2 regions of the Bacillus sp. AMCV2 genome follow, and region 1 is predicted to be linked to the other one. Evidence: riboswitches for the same ligand, from Rfam matches in the RefSeq annotation. Region 1 holds a riboswitch; the other holds the start of a gene.
What was found. Region 1 has a riboswitch for lysine ahead of AC0OMA_RS14265 (aspartate kinase). Riboswitches for the same ligand answer to the same signal wherever they lie in the genome.

Region 1 (7,999 bases):
CGTATTTTGTGACCAGACCCGCAACTTCGTATCTGCGCACTTGCTCGTCCAGTGCGTAAAGCAGCTGCTGTCCCGTCGTCGCACCAGCATAAGCAGTTCTGTGGTGCTGTGTACCCCCGAATCGGCGGAAATCAAGCAGGCCTTCAGGCGTCCGGTTAAACATGACGCCCATCCGGTCTAATAAGTGGATGATAGAAGGCGCCGCTTCACACATCGCCTTGACCGGCGGCTGGTTGGCAAGAAAGTCTCCCCCGTATACCGTGTCATCAAAATGTTCCCACGGAGAGTCACCTTCCCCTTTTGTATTGACCGCTCCGTTTATGCCGCCTTGCGCACAAACCGAATGAGAACGTTTGACAGGAACGATGGAAAACAGCTTAACCGCCATTCCTGATTCCGCTGCTTTAATTGTCGCCATGAGGCCGGCAAGACCCCCGCCGACTACGATAATGCTTGATTGACTCATGATAGCCCCTCTCCCTCTAGTAATCTAGTACTCTTAAACAAATGCAAAAATCGCTTTTAAGCCTACGTATGACAGTGCAACAAAAATAATCAGCGTAACGTATGTCGAAATTCTTTGAGAACGAGGCGTTACCGTGATGCCCCATGTAACAGCGAAAGACCATAAACCGTTCGAGAAGTGGAAAATTGTTGATAAAACACCGACAATGTAAAAACCAAGCATAGCCGGAGAGCTCAAAATATTCGCCATCATGTCGAAATTGACCTCAGCGCCCATTTGTGCGGCAATGCGGGTTTCCCACACGTGCCAGCTGACGAAAATGAGGGTGATGATACCGGTTACACGCTGCAGGACGAATAGCCAGTTTCTCATGTAGCTGTATTGGCCTGCGTTATTTTTCGCAGTAAACGCTATGTACACACCATAAACTGCATGATAAATTAATGGTAAGAAGATAATAAAAATTTCCAAGGCATACCTGAAAGGCAGACTATCCATAAAATGAGCAGCGCTATTGAATGCTTCAGCGCCCCTTGCGGCAAACTGGTTGACGACTAAATGCTGAATAAGAAAGATGCCGACCGGTATGACGCCAAGCAAGGAATGCAATCTTCGAAAATAAAACTCTCTGTTCCCAGACATTACTTTACCCCCTGTTTGATAAGTGCGAAATGTGCTAAATCTCTTCCCCCACTTCTTTCAATTGTAAGCACTTTATTAAGATTTATTGACAATTTCATTTTACTCCTCCCTCAAAAGGGCGTCAAGAAAACGCGTACATAAATTATAATTTTCCGAATTGATTAGTTGATTGAAAAATTTTATTTTATCAATATATATTTCTTGCTTAATTTTTCATAAGAATTACAGGATCATTCTGTAATCCTCCCCCCTGTTTGAGCTATAATATACGCAGGAGAGAGGGGAGACAGATATGAAGTCTAAATTTGAAGCATCTATTGACAACCTAAAAGAAATTGAAATGAACGCCTATGCCTACGAACTAATACGAGAGATCGTTCTCCCAGATATGCTTGGCCAAGATTACTCTTCCATGATGTATTGGGCAGGAAAACATCTCGCCCGTAAGTTTCCTCTTGAATCATGGGAGGAATTTCCGGCCTTCTTTGAAGAAGCGGGCTGGGAAGCCCTCACCAACGTAAGCGCTAAAAAACAGGAGCTTGAATTTGAACTTGAAGGGCCGATCATTTCCAACCGGCTTAAACATCAGAAAGAACCTTGCTTTCAGCTGGAGGCTGGTTTTATCGCTGAACAAATTCAATTGATGAATGATCAGATTGCCGAATCATATGAACAAGTGAAAAAGAGAGCCGATAAAGTGGTTCTGACTGTGAAATGGGATATGAAAGACCCAGTGTAATCAAAAAGGCGGTGACTGCATAGTCCCGCCTTTTTGATTGTCATTACACAGCTGAAGGGTGTTTTGAAAGCTCAAATGCATCGTGAAGCGACTCGACTGCTTTCACCATGTCATTTTCGCTTACGACTGTTGACACTTTGATTTCAGATGTGCTGACCATTTTGATTAAAATGTTTTTTTGCGCCAGTACAGCAAACATTTCAGCCGCTACACCAGGATTTGAGACCATGCCGGATCCAACAATGGATACTTTAGCCAATTTGCTTTCTGTCTCAATTTTCTCAAATTCCAGCGCGTCTTTATACTCTTCAAGCACCGCAACGGTTTGGTCTGCATCTTCTGTTTTGACAGAGAAGGAAATTCCAGTCTTGTCCTCGGCCTGCGTTTGGATAATGATATCCACGTTTATGTTTCTTTTGGCAAGTGTCGTAAAAATAGTAGACAAAGTTGTCAGGCCGCTAGTCAGCCCGTAAATGGTTACTCTTGTGATTTGATCTTCAAATGCAATGCCTCTGACAATTAAATTCTGTTCCATGGATGATTCCTCCTCAATTAATGTTCCCGCTTCGGTTTCTGTACTTGAACGCACTTCTAACGGCACTTGGTAATTTTTCGCGAACTCAACTGCTCTTGGATGAAGAACGCCGGCGCCTAAATTGGCAAGCTCAAGCATTTCATCGTATGAGATGCCCGCAAGTTTTCTCGCTGATTTCACATAGCGCGGATCGGTTGTAAACACGCCTGGCACGTCTGTGTATATGTCACATTTATCAGCTTTTAAAGCGGCAGCCAAAGCAACTGCTGTTGTATCTGAACCGCCCCGGCCCAATGTCGTAATTTCACAATCCTCTGTCATGCCTTGGAATCCTGCAACAATGACAATTTTTCCTTTTTCAAGCTGGTCTGCTAAACCCGAAGTGTCGATATCTGTAATTCTGGCGTTTCCGTGAATGGCCTCCGTACGGATTCCCGCCTGCCAGCCAGTATAAGACACAGCGTCATAGCCTTTTTCCTGCAATGCCATTGAAAGGAGTGAAATCGTGACCTGCTCGCCTGTCGCCAGCAGCATATCCATTTCGCGTTTGCTCGGCTGGTCAGAAATAGCTTTTGCAAGGCTGACCAATTCGTCAGTGGATTTTCCCATTGCTGAAACGACGACAACGACTTGATGGTCTTTCTGTTTTTCTGCAATTGCGCGGTTTGCCGCATTTTGAATTTTTTCGACTGAGCCGACGGAAGTGCCTCCGAATTTTTGTACAATAAGACCCATGTATTACCACCCTTTACATTTTGGTTCGTGCGGGTGAGGAGAAAGAGCGCTTTGTCCACAATAAAAAAAGCAATGAGAGGAATACTCTCATTGCTTATCAATTAATCATCATAAATGATTATGAACAACGAGATAGCCCTCCAAGAAAATGATTTCTTGACAGCCTTACATTTATTCAATGCACGGCCAGCAAATAATACCGATGGGGTTTTATTTGCTTCGGCGACGCTCCCCTTTCAGCCTTTTTCACAGAATCCATCTTTCTCCAAAGGCATACTCTTGAAGTTCGCACCTCTATCTTCACCATATAACACGATCTAACTATGAAATTAGTTCACATTTTATCAGATCTTATTTAAAAGGACAACATTATTTTTGCAATTTGCCGTAAAGGAGCTGAGCCGCCGCTGCGGGAACACCGGCTTTTTTGATGTCCTCAAGGCTTGCTTCCTTCATTTTTTTAACGGAACCGAAATGCTTTAACAGCATTTTCTTTCTTTTCTCTCCGATACCCGGGATGTCGTCCAAAACGGATTGAAACGCGCTTTTTCCGCGGATTTGCCTGTGAAAACTGATTGCAAAACGGTGCACCTCGTCCTGAATGCGCTGCAGGAGGTAAAATTCCTGGCTGTTTCGTTCCAGATACACCACCTCCAGCGGCTCACCGATCAGTAAATTTGAGGTTCTGTGTTTTTCATCTTTCGCTAAACCGGCGATCGGGATATCCAAGCCGAGTTCATTTTCAATGACATCCCTTGCTGCGTTGATCTGCCCTTTTCCTCCGTCAATGATGATCAGATCGGGCAGCGGCAGATTCTCACGAAGCACTCTCGTATAGCGTCTTCTGACAACCTCTCTCATAGAACCGTAATCATCCGGCCCTGTAACAGTTTTGATTTTATATTTGCGGTATTCCTTTTTGTATGGTTTGCCGTCGATAAACACAATCATCGCGGAAACCGGGTTTGTCCCCTGTATGTTTGAGTTATCAAACGCTTCAATTCTGTGCGGCGTATAAATATTTAATGCCTCACCTAGCTTCTGCACAGCCCCGATTGAACGCTCCTCGTCCCGTTCGATTAAAGAGAATTTTTCTTTCAATGCGATTTTCGCATTTTTATGGGCAAGCATGAGCAGTTCTTTTTTCGGGCCTTTTTTCGGCTGGTGAACGTTTGTTTCCAGCAGCTGCTCGATCATGGATTGATCTACGCTGTCCGGAACTAAAATCTCCTTCGGAAGGAAGTGGTTGTTTTTTGAATAGAACTGCCCGATGAACGTGAGGAACTCTTCATCTGCTTCCTGATAAAGCGGGAACATGCTGACATCGCGTTCAATGAGCTTTCCTTGGCGGATGAAAAAGACCTGCACGCACATCCAGCCCTTATCGTACGCGTACGCGAATACATCACGGTCGACTAGATCGTTCATCGTCATTTTTTGTTTTTCCATCGTTGATTCAATATGGGCAATTTGGTCACGAAGCTCTTTTGCTCGTTCAAACTCAAGATTCTCAGCAGCTTCATGCATTTTCTCTTCAAGCTCTTTTTTGACCTCATTATAGCCGCCCCTTAAGAAACGTGTAATGCTTTCAACCAGCTCTCTGTTCGTCTCTTCGGAAATATCCTTTACGCACGGAGCGAGGCATTGGCCCAGATGATAGTAAAGGCACACTCTGTCCGGGAGCTTGGAGCATTTTCTGAGAGGATACAGACGGTCGAGCAGTTTTTTTGTTTCCCTTGCTGCCTGTACATTCGGATACGGCCCGAAATAGCGCCCTTTGTCTTTTTTGACATTGCGGGTGACAATCAGCCTTGGGTGGCGTTCATGGGTGAGTTTTATGAAAGGATAGGTTTTGTCGTCTTTGAGCATGACGTTGTATTTCGGATCATGCTTTTTGATCAGATTCATTTCTAAAATAAGCGCTTCAAGATTGGAGGACGTCACGATATATTCAAAATCCTCGATTTCCGTCACAAGCCTTTGGGTTTTCGCGTCGTGAGAACCGGTGAAGTAGGAGCGTACTCTGTTTTTCAGCACTTTTGCTTTCCCTACGTAGATCACAGTCTGCTGCCGGTCCTTCATGAGATAACAACCCGGTTGATCAGGAAGGAGGGCGAGTTTTTCTTTCAGTTGTTTGTTCATATGTTACCCTTCCTTATGTTTAATCCTTTATTCCTAGTTTAACACGAACGTTTGTTTTTCTCTATGATTCACAATTGGCGAATAAAAAAAGCGATCCCTCAATCGGAATCGCTCTGGCATGTAAGCAGCGGAAAATTAAAGATGTTTGTTTACAAGCTCTTGAAGCGCTTCTTTTGGTTTGAAGCCGACTGAAGTTTCAACTACTTCGCCGTCTTTTAACACAAGAAGAGTCGGGATGCTCATAACGCCGTATTTTCCGGCAGTTTCTTGGTTTTCATCTACATCGATTTTTACGATTTTCAGTTTGTCTCCCATTTCTTGATCCAATTCTTCAAGAACAGGTGCAATCATTTTACAAGGTCCGCACCAAGGAGCCCAGAAGTCTGCCAGTACGACGCCTTCGCTTGTTTCAGCTGAGAAAGATTGATCAGTTGCTTTTACGATAGCCATTATTGAATTCCTCCAATGTGAAATGATGATTTTTAGTATAGCATCTCCCATTCGTTCACGCTATTTTAATGCTTACAAATTATTTTTTCCTGATCACAGCCGGTTTACTCATTTTTATATGGTTGAATGGGATATGCTCTTTTTTTAAAACACAAATCTGATAATGGCCCCGATCACTACAATTGCCCCAATAATCATTAAAATGGTACGAAGCATAAGATCACATCTCCTCTTCACTGTCATGTACTTTACCATGCCCTGCCGGAGCTGTTTTAAAACCTGAAAAAGAGCGCCGGCATGAAGCTCCGGCGCTCTTGCGCGATTAAGAATCAGCACGCAGCGTAAGTAAGACGACTGACATTGGCGGGAGTTTTACTTTCAGTTTGTTTTTGCTGAGCGTGTATTGTCTGAAGGATTCCGGTTTGACATGATGAGGATCGTCAAACGTGTTATGCGCATTCATTTTTTCTGCCGTGAGAATGACTCCGGAATGGTCCGCTGCCTTGTGTAGGCCCCTCAGCTCGATTTGCGCCTCCGCTTTGTTTTGGTGATCGATGTTGCAAATAGTGATATTGATATCACCTTCAGCTTGTTTCGACGCTGAAATGCTGATTTGCGGAAGCGTTTCACCGTTCCATTCATAGTCGGCAGACATTGTCTCTGTGGCTAAAAGAGAAGCGTCCTGGTGCACCTTAAACATATTGAATACATGGTACGTCGGTGTCAAAAGCATCCGCTCTCCCTCAGTCAAAATCATCGCTTGAAGAACGTTGACCGTTTGGGCGATATTTGTCATTTGCACCCGGCGGCAATGCTGATGGAAGATGTGGAAATGAGAAGCCGCCACCAGCGCATCACGAATGGTGTTTTGCTGATATAAGAAACCGGGATTCGTGCCTGGCTCGGGATCAAACCACGTGCCCCATTCATCAATAATCAGCCCGACCCGCTGCTCCGGATCGTACCGGTCCATAATCGTGCCGTGTTTTTGAATCAATTCATCGATGTATTTGGCTTTTTTCATCGTAATAAACCATTCATCTTCCGTGAATTCTGTGGCTGATCCTTTGCCCTTCCAAAAATCCCCCGGAATCGTGTAATAATGAAGACTCAACCCGTCCATCAGGCCAGCGGCTTTTTTCATAAGCACATCCGTCCAATTAAAATCATCCACATTTGCGCCGCCGGCAATTTTATAAATGTCATTCCTGCTGTAATTACGGACATAAGTCTGAAAACGCCGGTACAGATCTGCGTAGTATTCGGGATGCATGTTGCCGCCGCAGCCCCAGTTTTCATTGCCCACGCCGAAATATTTCAGCTTCCAAGGCTCTTCTCTTCCATTTTGTTTTCTCCAGTCTGACATCGGCGTGCCTTCTTCAAATGTCATATACTCAATCCACTCCGCCATTTCCTGAACGGTTCCGCTTCCGACATTGCCGCAAATATATGGCTCGCATTCAAGCAGCTCGCAAAGCATCATAAATTCATGCGTTCCGAATTCATTTGATTCAATTGTACCGCCCCAGTGAGTGTTCAGCATTGTCTTACGGTCACCGACACCGTTTGCCCAATGGTATTCGTCCGCAAAACACCCGCCCGGCCATCTGAGGACAGGAATGTGCAGCTGTTTGAGCGCCTCCAGCACGTCCTTTCGTATCCCGTTGATATTGGGGATGTCTGAGTCCGTTCCGACCCAGATCCCCTCATAAATCCCTCTTCCTAAATGCTCAGCAAAATGACCGTATATATTTTTGTTAATGGTTCCTTTTACGATATCTGTTTGAATCACTGCTTGATGTTCAGACATGCCTCTGATCATTCCTTTCATACGGATATGAAAAGCACCACAGTCAAATATGTGATCTGTCTTTTGCCTGAGGAGTCATCATGAATGTAAGCGCTTTTAAAGTAACCATATTATATATGTTCGTACATGTCAACGACATTTTCTATTGTTTTTATATTTGTACGTATGTATTTATAACTATGAAAAAATCCCGAACTTTTAAAGTCCGGGATTTCCTTTATGAGTGTATATTCAATTGTTTGAATTCCTCAGTTAATAACGGGACAACTTCAAATAAATCACCGACGATGCCGTAATCCGCTATTTTAAAGATATCGGCTTCGGGGTCTTTATTGATGGCGACGATCACCTTGCTGTTTGACATGCCGGCCAAATGCTGGATGGCGCCGGAAATGCCGCATGCAATGTACAAATCCGGAGTGACGACTTTCCCCGTCTGCCCGATTTGAAGAGCGTAATCGCAATAATCAGCGTCACATG
Region 2 (7,999 bases), 510 kb from region 1:
TCAGCCATTGCCTCGTTATGGGCTTCAGAAATGCCGTAATGATCTCCCATAAATACGATCATCGAATTTTCGTATAAGCCTTCGTCTTTCAGTTTTTGGATAAAATGCTTCAATGCTTCATCCTCATAGCGAACCGTGGTCACATAGCGGTTTAACAGATCACTGCTTGAATCGAATTCATCTATCAGCTGATCCTTTTCATCAATCTCAAACGGAAAATGATTCGTTAACGTGATAAAACTGCTGTAGAACGGCTGCGGCAGGCTTTTCAGCTTTTCGGCGGACTGCTCTAAAAATTCTTTGTCTTTTAAGCCCCAGCTTGTCGATGTCCCGGGAGTGACATGAAAATCATCAACATCAAAAAAGCGGTCAATGCCAAACGTATAGTACATGACATCTCTGTTCCAAAATGTTTTATGGTTAGCATGAAAGACGGCTGAATAATAATCGTGCTGTTTCAGCGATTTATACATCGTATGAAATTGATGGTCGCTTTTCGTGAAAAAGACGGCGCCGCTAAGGGAAGGATACAGTGAGTTAGCGACGATAAATTCTGAATCTGATGTTTTGCCTTGTTCTGTTTGCTGATAGAAATGATCAAAGGAATAGCTTTTTTTAATGAGATCATTCATAAATGGGGTAATTTCTTTTCCATTTACTTTTTCATTCAGAACAAAGCTTTGGGTCGACTCAAGTGTTACAAAGATGACATTGCGCCCCTTTGCAAGACCGAATTTGCTTTGATCAGGCTTGCTGTAATCAGCCTCTGTGTAGTTTTTAATGGCAGTTATACTGTCTTCATCGGCAAAAGCTTTCGCGCTGATATTAACAGTCTGAGAAATTGTATCGTAAATATGGAACTGAAACAGACCGATGCTTTTGACTAGCATTTCCCGGTCAAAAGAATGTGCCAAAAGCTTCGGCTGCTGTACTTCTGCAAGTGCCAGTGTGCATAAAAGCATGCCGCAGGAAGCTGCATAGTACCGTTTGATCGTGCGGGGAGCGGCTTTTGTCTGTGGGTGTTTGGTTTTTCTGGCGAACAGCAGCAGAAAAACCAAGTCCACAAACAGGGCGATAAACAGAGGATGGAACAGTTCTTTTACACTGCTGCCCATATCGCTCATGTTGCTGGCCTGAAATAAAACCGGAATGGTAATAAAATCGATATAAAAGCCGTAAAAAATCGTATTGGAGATCAAGATGACAGTCAGAACCAGATTGGCAATCAGCAAAAAGGCCCGCTGCTTGTTTCCTTTCAGAAGCAGGCCGATCCCGAATAAAGGAAGAATAAAGCTGAGCGGGTTGACCAGCAGCATTAGCTCCTCCAACAGAGTATCGATTTGCAAATCAAAGCCGAGTTTATATATCACATACGTTTTGATCCACATAAATAAGATCGAAAAACATAAAAACCGCTGATTGTGAAAAAAGGTTCCTTTCATCAATATGACTCCTCACGTTTTCTTGATCATCTGCATGAAATGCTTCTTAAGTAAAACCTACTAAAAACAGCCGGTTCAGACAAGTCTCAGCACTCATGTTTAAAACATGCGCCCATGAAACAGCATATAAAAGTAGTAACATGAAGCAAGGGTCAGGCCGGCTAGCACGAGCTGCTCAGAAAAACTGCCTGTCTTCATATATAATGGAAGCCGAACGCGGATCGTTGAAGGGAATAATAATTTGATTCCGTTCACCGTCCAAGCGTCAAGAATCAAGTGGCTCGCCATTCCGATCATCAGGCCGGCTGATATGTTTTTATCTGGAATGTATGTAGAAGTGATAAAAAACATGATGAGCATAAACAGTAAGCTGTGTGTAAAGGTACGATGGCCAAAAACGGAGCTGACCACTTTCGATAAAATAGGAAATTTTCTCCCAATTTTGCTTTGTGTGTGGCAGATATCGGGTATTAATGCTCCAACCGCGCCTGACGCAGCCATAAGCACTGGATCAAATCCATAATAATAAGCCGCTGCCGTACAAGAAGCGATGCCTCCCATGATGTGTGTTTTTCCTGTCATTTGCCGCTTCTCCTTTTATCTTTTGCAAAAAATCTCTGAATTACAAATATATCAAGAGAATGTATGTTTGATCAACAGGACTTTGGACGATAAAAAATATCCCGCATAATTTTTCAGGAAAGAGGCATCTTAAACATGTACCTATTTTTTAAAAGAGGTGATACGAATGGGTTTCTTTAATAAAGATAAAGGAAAACGTTCCGAAAAAGAAAAAAACGTAATCCAAGGAGCTCTTGAAGATGCTGGTTCAGCTCTAAAAGATGATCCGCTTCAAGAAGCTGTGCAAAAAAAGAAAAATAATCGATAACCACATGCGGATAGGGCTTGGCTCTATCCGTATTTTCCATCTGTTCCCTTTGACAGATCATCCTTTCTTTGATAACCTTCTGGGAGTAACTGAATAATTAAATCCTCACTCTTTCTCAGTGAGGTAGAGGTTGCGCGGATGATGAGTCACACATGCCAGGCTGACAGGGGCTGTTAAACATGTGTAAAAGGCATCAGCGCCGAAGTGTGGAGAAAGCCGATCCTTCTCTATGCTGGGACTGTATCTGAATAAGTGCAGGACTGCCGCGTGCTTTTTCGCGGAGGGCTATCCGGAGATCAAGGGTGTGTGTTTCTTTAAGCATGGACTTTTGTTCAGGCTTTTTTTGCGTTTATATGATCTCGGGGTCTGGTCCGTACAAAGAATCATGGAGGTACTGGAATGGAACAGACAAAAAAATGGGGTTTTTGGTTATTAACGGCGTTTGTCGTTGGAAATATGGTTGGATCAGGAATTTTCTCCTTGCCGAGCTCGCTTGCTTCAATTGCGAGTCCGTTTGGAGCTACGTCCGCCTGGCTTTTGACAGGTGCCGGCGTGCTGATGATTGCACTTGTGTTCGGACACTTGTCCATTCGCAAGCCTGAACTGACAGCGGGACCGCAAAGTTATGCAAGAGCGCTGTTTTCTGACCCGAAAAAAGGCAACGCTGCCGGTTTCACAATGGTGTGGGGCTACTGGGTGGCGAGCTGGATCAGTAACGTGGCGATCATCACAAGTCTCGCCGGTTACTTGACTTCGTTCTTCCCGATCTTGGTTGATAAACGTGAGATGTTTTCGATCGGCGGGCAAGAGGTGACACTCGGCCAATTACTGACGTTTGCCGTATGTACGATCTTGTTATGGGGAACGCACGCGATTCTTGTTGCCAGCATTAACGGCGCAAGTAAATTAAACTTTGTCACAACGCTTTCTAAAGTATTAGGTTTTGTCTTCTTTATCGTTGCCGGTTTGTTTGTGTTTCAAACGACATTATTCGGTCATTTTTATTTCCCGGTTCAAGGAGAAAACGGCACAAGCATTGGAATTGGCGGCCAGGTTCATAACGCCGCGATTTCTACACTGTGGGCGTTTGTCGGAATTGAATCCGCGGTGATCCTGTCCGGCCGTGCGCGCTCTCAGCGTGATGTGAAACGTGCGACAATTACCGGCTTGCTGATTGCTTTGAGCATATATATTATTGTGACTTTAATTACGATGGGTGTTCTGCCGCATGATAAGCTTGTCGGCTCTGAAAAACCATTTGTTGATGTACTCTATGCGATTGTTGGAAACGCGGGAAGCGTGATTATGGCGCTTTTGGCTATCCTTTGTTTATTCGGAACGATGCTCGGCTGGATTTTGCTTGGCTCTGAGGTGCCATACCAAGCCGCTAAAGCAGGAGATTTCCCGGCATTTTTTGCAAAAACGAATAAAAAGGGAAGTCCGGTCATTGCACTCATTATTACAAACGTCATGTCACAGGTCTTCATTTTCTCGGTTATTTCCCGGACAATAAGTGACGCATTTACATTTTTAACGACAGCGGCTACACTTGCATATTTAATTCCGTATCTGGTATCTGCAATCTACAGCTTGAAGCTAGTCATCAAAGGTGAAACGTATGACCAGCTGAAAGGCTCCCGTGTAAGAGACGGATTGATCGCGATACTAGCGTGTGCATACTCCGTGTTTGTTATCGTAACAGGCACAGCAGATTTAACGACATTTATCCTCGGCATCGGTTTATTCTTTGTCGGCTTGATCGTTTATCCATTTGTGAGTAAAAAGTTCCAGAAAGAAAAACAAGCATAATGAAAAGACACCTGATTTGCTCAGGTGTCTTTTTTATAAAATCACAATTTCTCCTGTTAGGAATCCGTTCGTTAACCTAGCTGACAGGAAAGCTGAAATCGAAAGAAAAACCTTAAGGCACAATCGAATATGCAAAAAACGTTTTTCAGTCTCTCCAGCATAAAAAAACTGATCGCGATGAGGAGGCAGCTTAATATGAATGGCTCAAAGAAAATATCCGATATGATTCAAATTGAGCCGTTCTTATAAATCAGCAAAAGAGCCGCGGGCAGGCGGCTCTTTTGTTGATTTAGTCAAGCTTTCCGTAATAAACTTCAGTTGGCCTTCTAATGAAATCGGGTCTGTGAAATAGAAGCCAATCGGATCCATCTTGTAGACATGGCCATTTTTAACGGCGTTCAGGTTCTTCCAAATGGAGCTGTCAAATACGCCGCCATCATCACCGCCTGATTGCCATGGACCCGCGAAAATGTAATCCCCGGCGAAGTCAGGGAGCTTCTCTAGTGAAATACTTGTATAACCTGGCCCCTGGTCAATGGCTTTTTCTTTTGTCAGCTTTGTAGCCTGCAGGCCGAGGTCTTTGTAAATAATGCTTCCGCCTCTTCCAAAGTCTTTACCGAATACGTAAATGTCTTTTCCGTTCGTTTGCATAATGGAAATGGTTTTGTCACCGACCGCTTTTTTGATTTTTGTTTTAGCTGCCGCAACTTTTTTATCCCACTCAGCCAGCCATTTTTCAGCTTTATCTTCAGTTCCTGTCATTTTTGCAAATTCTTTCAGCTGTTCGATGTTGTCGAGCTTATCGTATTTTACTGCGACAGTCGGCGCAATTTTTTCAAGCTTTTTAATATCAGCGCCCTGTGTTGTCCAGACGATAATCAGGTCAGGGTTCAAATCAATGACCTTTTCAACCGAAGTGCCGTCTCCGATGTTTTCGACGCCGTCGGTTTTTCCTTTGTAGTAAGGGTTTTTAAATACATTCTCAGGCGCACCGACAACGTTGATGCCGAGTGTTTTGAAGTAGCCGTAATAGCCGTCTGCCATGACAACCACCCGTTTAGGATGCTTTGGGATTTTTACATTTCCGTTTTCAGCCTTGTATGTAAAGGTTTCTGCGCCTTTTGAATCAGAGGCAGAACCTTTGCTTTCTGAGTTATTCCCGCAGGCTGCCAGCGCTGCAATCAATAACAGGGCAAAAAACGCGGCTTCCGAGTTTCTTGTATATATGTGTCATATCTCATACCTTCTTTCTAAAAGATAGATGAAAAAGAGAATCATTATCATCTGTGATTATACCACTGCAAGTGCCGGTTGACACGATATTTTTGCAAATGCATTTTCATTTTTGTTCAAAACACTCTATTAAATCAGCTGAAAAAAGTGATATACTGAAACAGCAATTGATAATCATTATCAGTAACAGAAAGGAAGTACGGCAGTTGAGTCAACATAAAAATATACAGACTGCATCAGAAGAAATCCAATGGACGTCAAGGACATATGGCGCGGTCATCGTCCTTATTGCAGGTCTATGCCTGCTTTGCCTTGGCGCATTTTTATCCATATCCCTCGGTGCAGCGGATATTCATTTGCGCACTGTATGGGACGCCATTTTTCATTATCAGCCGACAAAGACATCACACCAAATTATACATGATCTTCGACTGCCGAGAACGGCGGCTGCCGCGCTTGTAGGCGCATTGTTGGCAGTGTCGGGAGCAATCATGCAGGGGATGACGAGAAACCCTTTGGCAGAGCCTTCGATTATGGGTGTGACATCAGGCTCTGCATTTGCGGTTTCGATTGCGTTTGCCTTTTTTCCCGGACTTTCTGCAATGGGGCTTGTGCTATGGTCCTTTGCGGGAGCGGGGCTGGGGGCATCGACGGTAATGGGCATCGGCATGTTTTCAAGGGGCGGACTTACGCCTGTAAAGCTTGCTCTGGCGGGTACGGCAGTTACTTATTTCTTTACCGGCATTTCAACTGCCATTGCAATCCGCTTTGATGTCGCTCAGGATATCAGCTTTTGGTACGCAGGCGGGGTAGCGGGTGTGAAATGGTCAGGGGTCCAGCTTTTGCTTATTGCAGGGGCTGTCGGTTTAACGCTCGCGTTTTTCATCGCCCGGTCTGTGACAGTGTTAAGTCTCGGTGACGATCTGGCAAAAGGGCTTGGACAATATACATCAGCGGTGAAACTGATTGGCATGCTTATTGTAGTGATTTTGACAGGAGCTGCGGTTTCCATAGCCGGCACCATCGCATTTATCGGGCTGATCATTCCGCATATTACCCGATTTTTGGTCGGTGTGGATTATAGGTGGATCATTCCTTGCTCGGCGGTGCTCGGTGCTGTTTTGCTTGTTTTTGCTGACATAGCGGCCAGACTCGTAAATGCGCCCTTTGAAACGCCTGTCGGCGCGCTGACTTCTCTTATCGGCGTTCCCTTTTTCTTTTATTTGGCACGTCGTGAAAGGAGAGGGCTGTAATGAAAACAAAAACAAACAAACCGCTCGTTGTAATGGCTGTGACCTTTTTGCTTATCGTGGCGGTCTTTTTTATCAGTCTCAATTTGGGCGTTATCAAAATTGCACCGCTTAAAACGCTTCAGGTCTTTTTCGGTCAAGGAACGGCGCGTGATGAACTTGTCTTATTTGAGTTCAGGCTGCCCAGGATCATCCTTTCTTTGCTTGTTGGAGCAGGGATCTCCGTAGCTGGAGCCATTTTGCAAAGCGTGTCTCAAAATGAACTTGCCGAGCCTGGTATTCTCGGAATTAACGCCGGCGGTTCACTTGCTGTAGTGCTTTTTATATACTTTTTTCAAGGGTCAGCTTCAGATCTCAGCTTTTTCGGAACATTTATGCTGCCGTTCAGTGCTTTGGCAGGAGCAATCCTCGCTGCGTTTCTCATTTATATTCTGGCATGGAAAAAAGGCGTGACACCGATTCGGCTGATTTTAGTCGGCATAGGGGTGAATGCCGGATTCAATGCCCTGTTGCTGATTTTTCAGCTTAAGATGGACCCTCATGATTTTATGCAAGCCGCGGTTTGGATATCCGGCTCAATATGGGGGGCGAACTGGAATATGATCTGGGCGATTCTCCCTTGGATTGTGATCTTGCTTCTGTTTACTTTATATAAGGCGCGCTATTTGAACATTATGCAGCTCGGAGACCAATTGGCGACCGGGCTGGGCACCGCTGTTGAAAGGGAAAGACGGATTCTTCTTCTGGCAGCGGTCACTCTTGCCGCTTCATGCGTGGCAGCTGCGGGGGGCATTGCGTTTCTCGGATTGATCGCGCCGCATGTGGCTAGAAGGCTGACCGGTCCACGTCACCAGACGCTGATACCGGTCTCCGCCTTCATCGGCTCATTCCTGTTTTTGCTTGCTGATACGCTGGCGAGAAATGTATTGGCACCATCAGAAATTCCGGTTGGACTTGTCATTTCCGTGCTAGGTGCGCCTTACTTTATTTATTTATTGATGAAAGCGAATTAGAGGAGGGGGCCGAATATGAATTCATTATCAACGGAACAGCTTGGAATCGGTTATGGCGACAGGGTGATTGTAGAGGATTTAAATATATCGATTCCTAAAGGGAAAATTACCACCTTAATTGGCCCGAACGGCTGCGGGAAATCAACGATTTTAAAAACAATGTCCAGAATTATGCGTTCACATGCAGGTGCCGTCTATTTAAACGGCAAAGCGATTCATAAAATGTCTACAAAGGACATTGCAAAAGATATGGCGATTCTTCCACAGACACCTGAAGCGCCGAGCGGCCTAACAGTGCACGAATTGGTGTCGTACGGCAGGTTTCCGCATCAATCAGGATTCGGCAGATTAAATGACGAAGAC

Region 2: linked by a shared signal. The riboswitch ahead of AC0OMA_RS16905 (amino acid permease) and the one ahead of AC0OMA_RS14265 (aspartate kinase) in region 1 are both predicted to bind lysine.

The regions. Positions count from the first base shown of each region.
Region 1 is NZ_JBVYIB010000002.1:2,735,748-2,743,746, forward strand. It holds gene sdhA (succinate dehydrogenase flavoprotein subunit) at 1-466, opposite strand, end outside; gene sdhC (succinate dehydrogenase cytochrome B558) at 500-1,108, opposite strand; gene AC0OMA_RS14260 (YslB family protein) at 1,401-1,847, shown strand; gene AC0OMA_RS14265 (aspartate kinase) at 1,891-3,117, opposite strand; lysine riboswitch at 3,243-3,422, opposite strand; gene uvrC (excinuclease ABC subunit UvrC) at 3,487-5,259, opposite strand; gene trxA (thioredoxin) at 5,395-5,709, opposite strand; gene abfB (alpha-L-arabinofuranosidase AbfB) at 6,032-7,519, opposite strand; gene etfA (electron transfer flavoprotein subunit alpha) at 7,737-7,999, opposite strand, start outside.
Region 2 is NZ_JBVYIB010000002.1:3,243,870-3,251,868, reverse strand. It holds gene AC0OMA_RS16920 (LTA synthase family protein) at 1-1,442, opposite strand, end outside; gene AC0OMA_RS16915 (metal-dependent hydrolase) at 1,542-2,024, opposite strand; gene sspJ (small acid-soluble spore protein SspJ) at 2,191-2,331, shown strand; lysine riboswitch at 2,448-2,627, shown strand; gene AC0OMA_RS16905 (amino acid permease) at 2,731-4,140, shown strand; partial or broken gene AC0OMA_RS16900 (iron-hydroxamate ABC transporter substrate-binding protein) at 4,384-5,374, opposite strand; gene AC0OMA_RS16895 (FecCD family ABC transporter permease) at 5,580-6,626, shown strand; gene AC0OMA_RS16890 (FecCD family ABC transporter permease) at 6,626-7,636, shown strand; gene AC0OMA_RS16885 (ABC transporter ATP-binding protein) at 7,652-7,999, shown strand, end outside.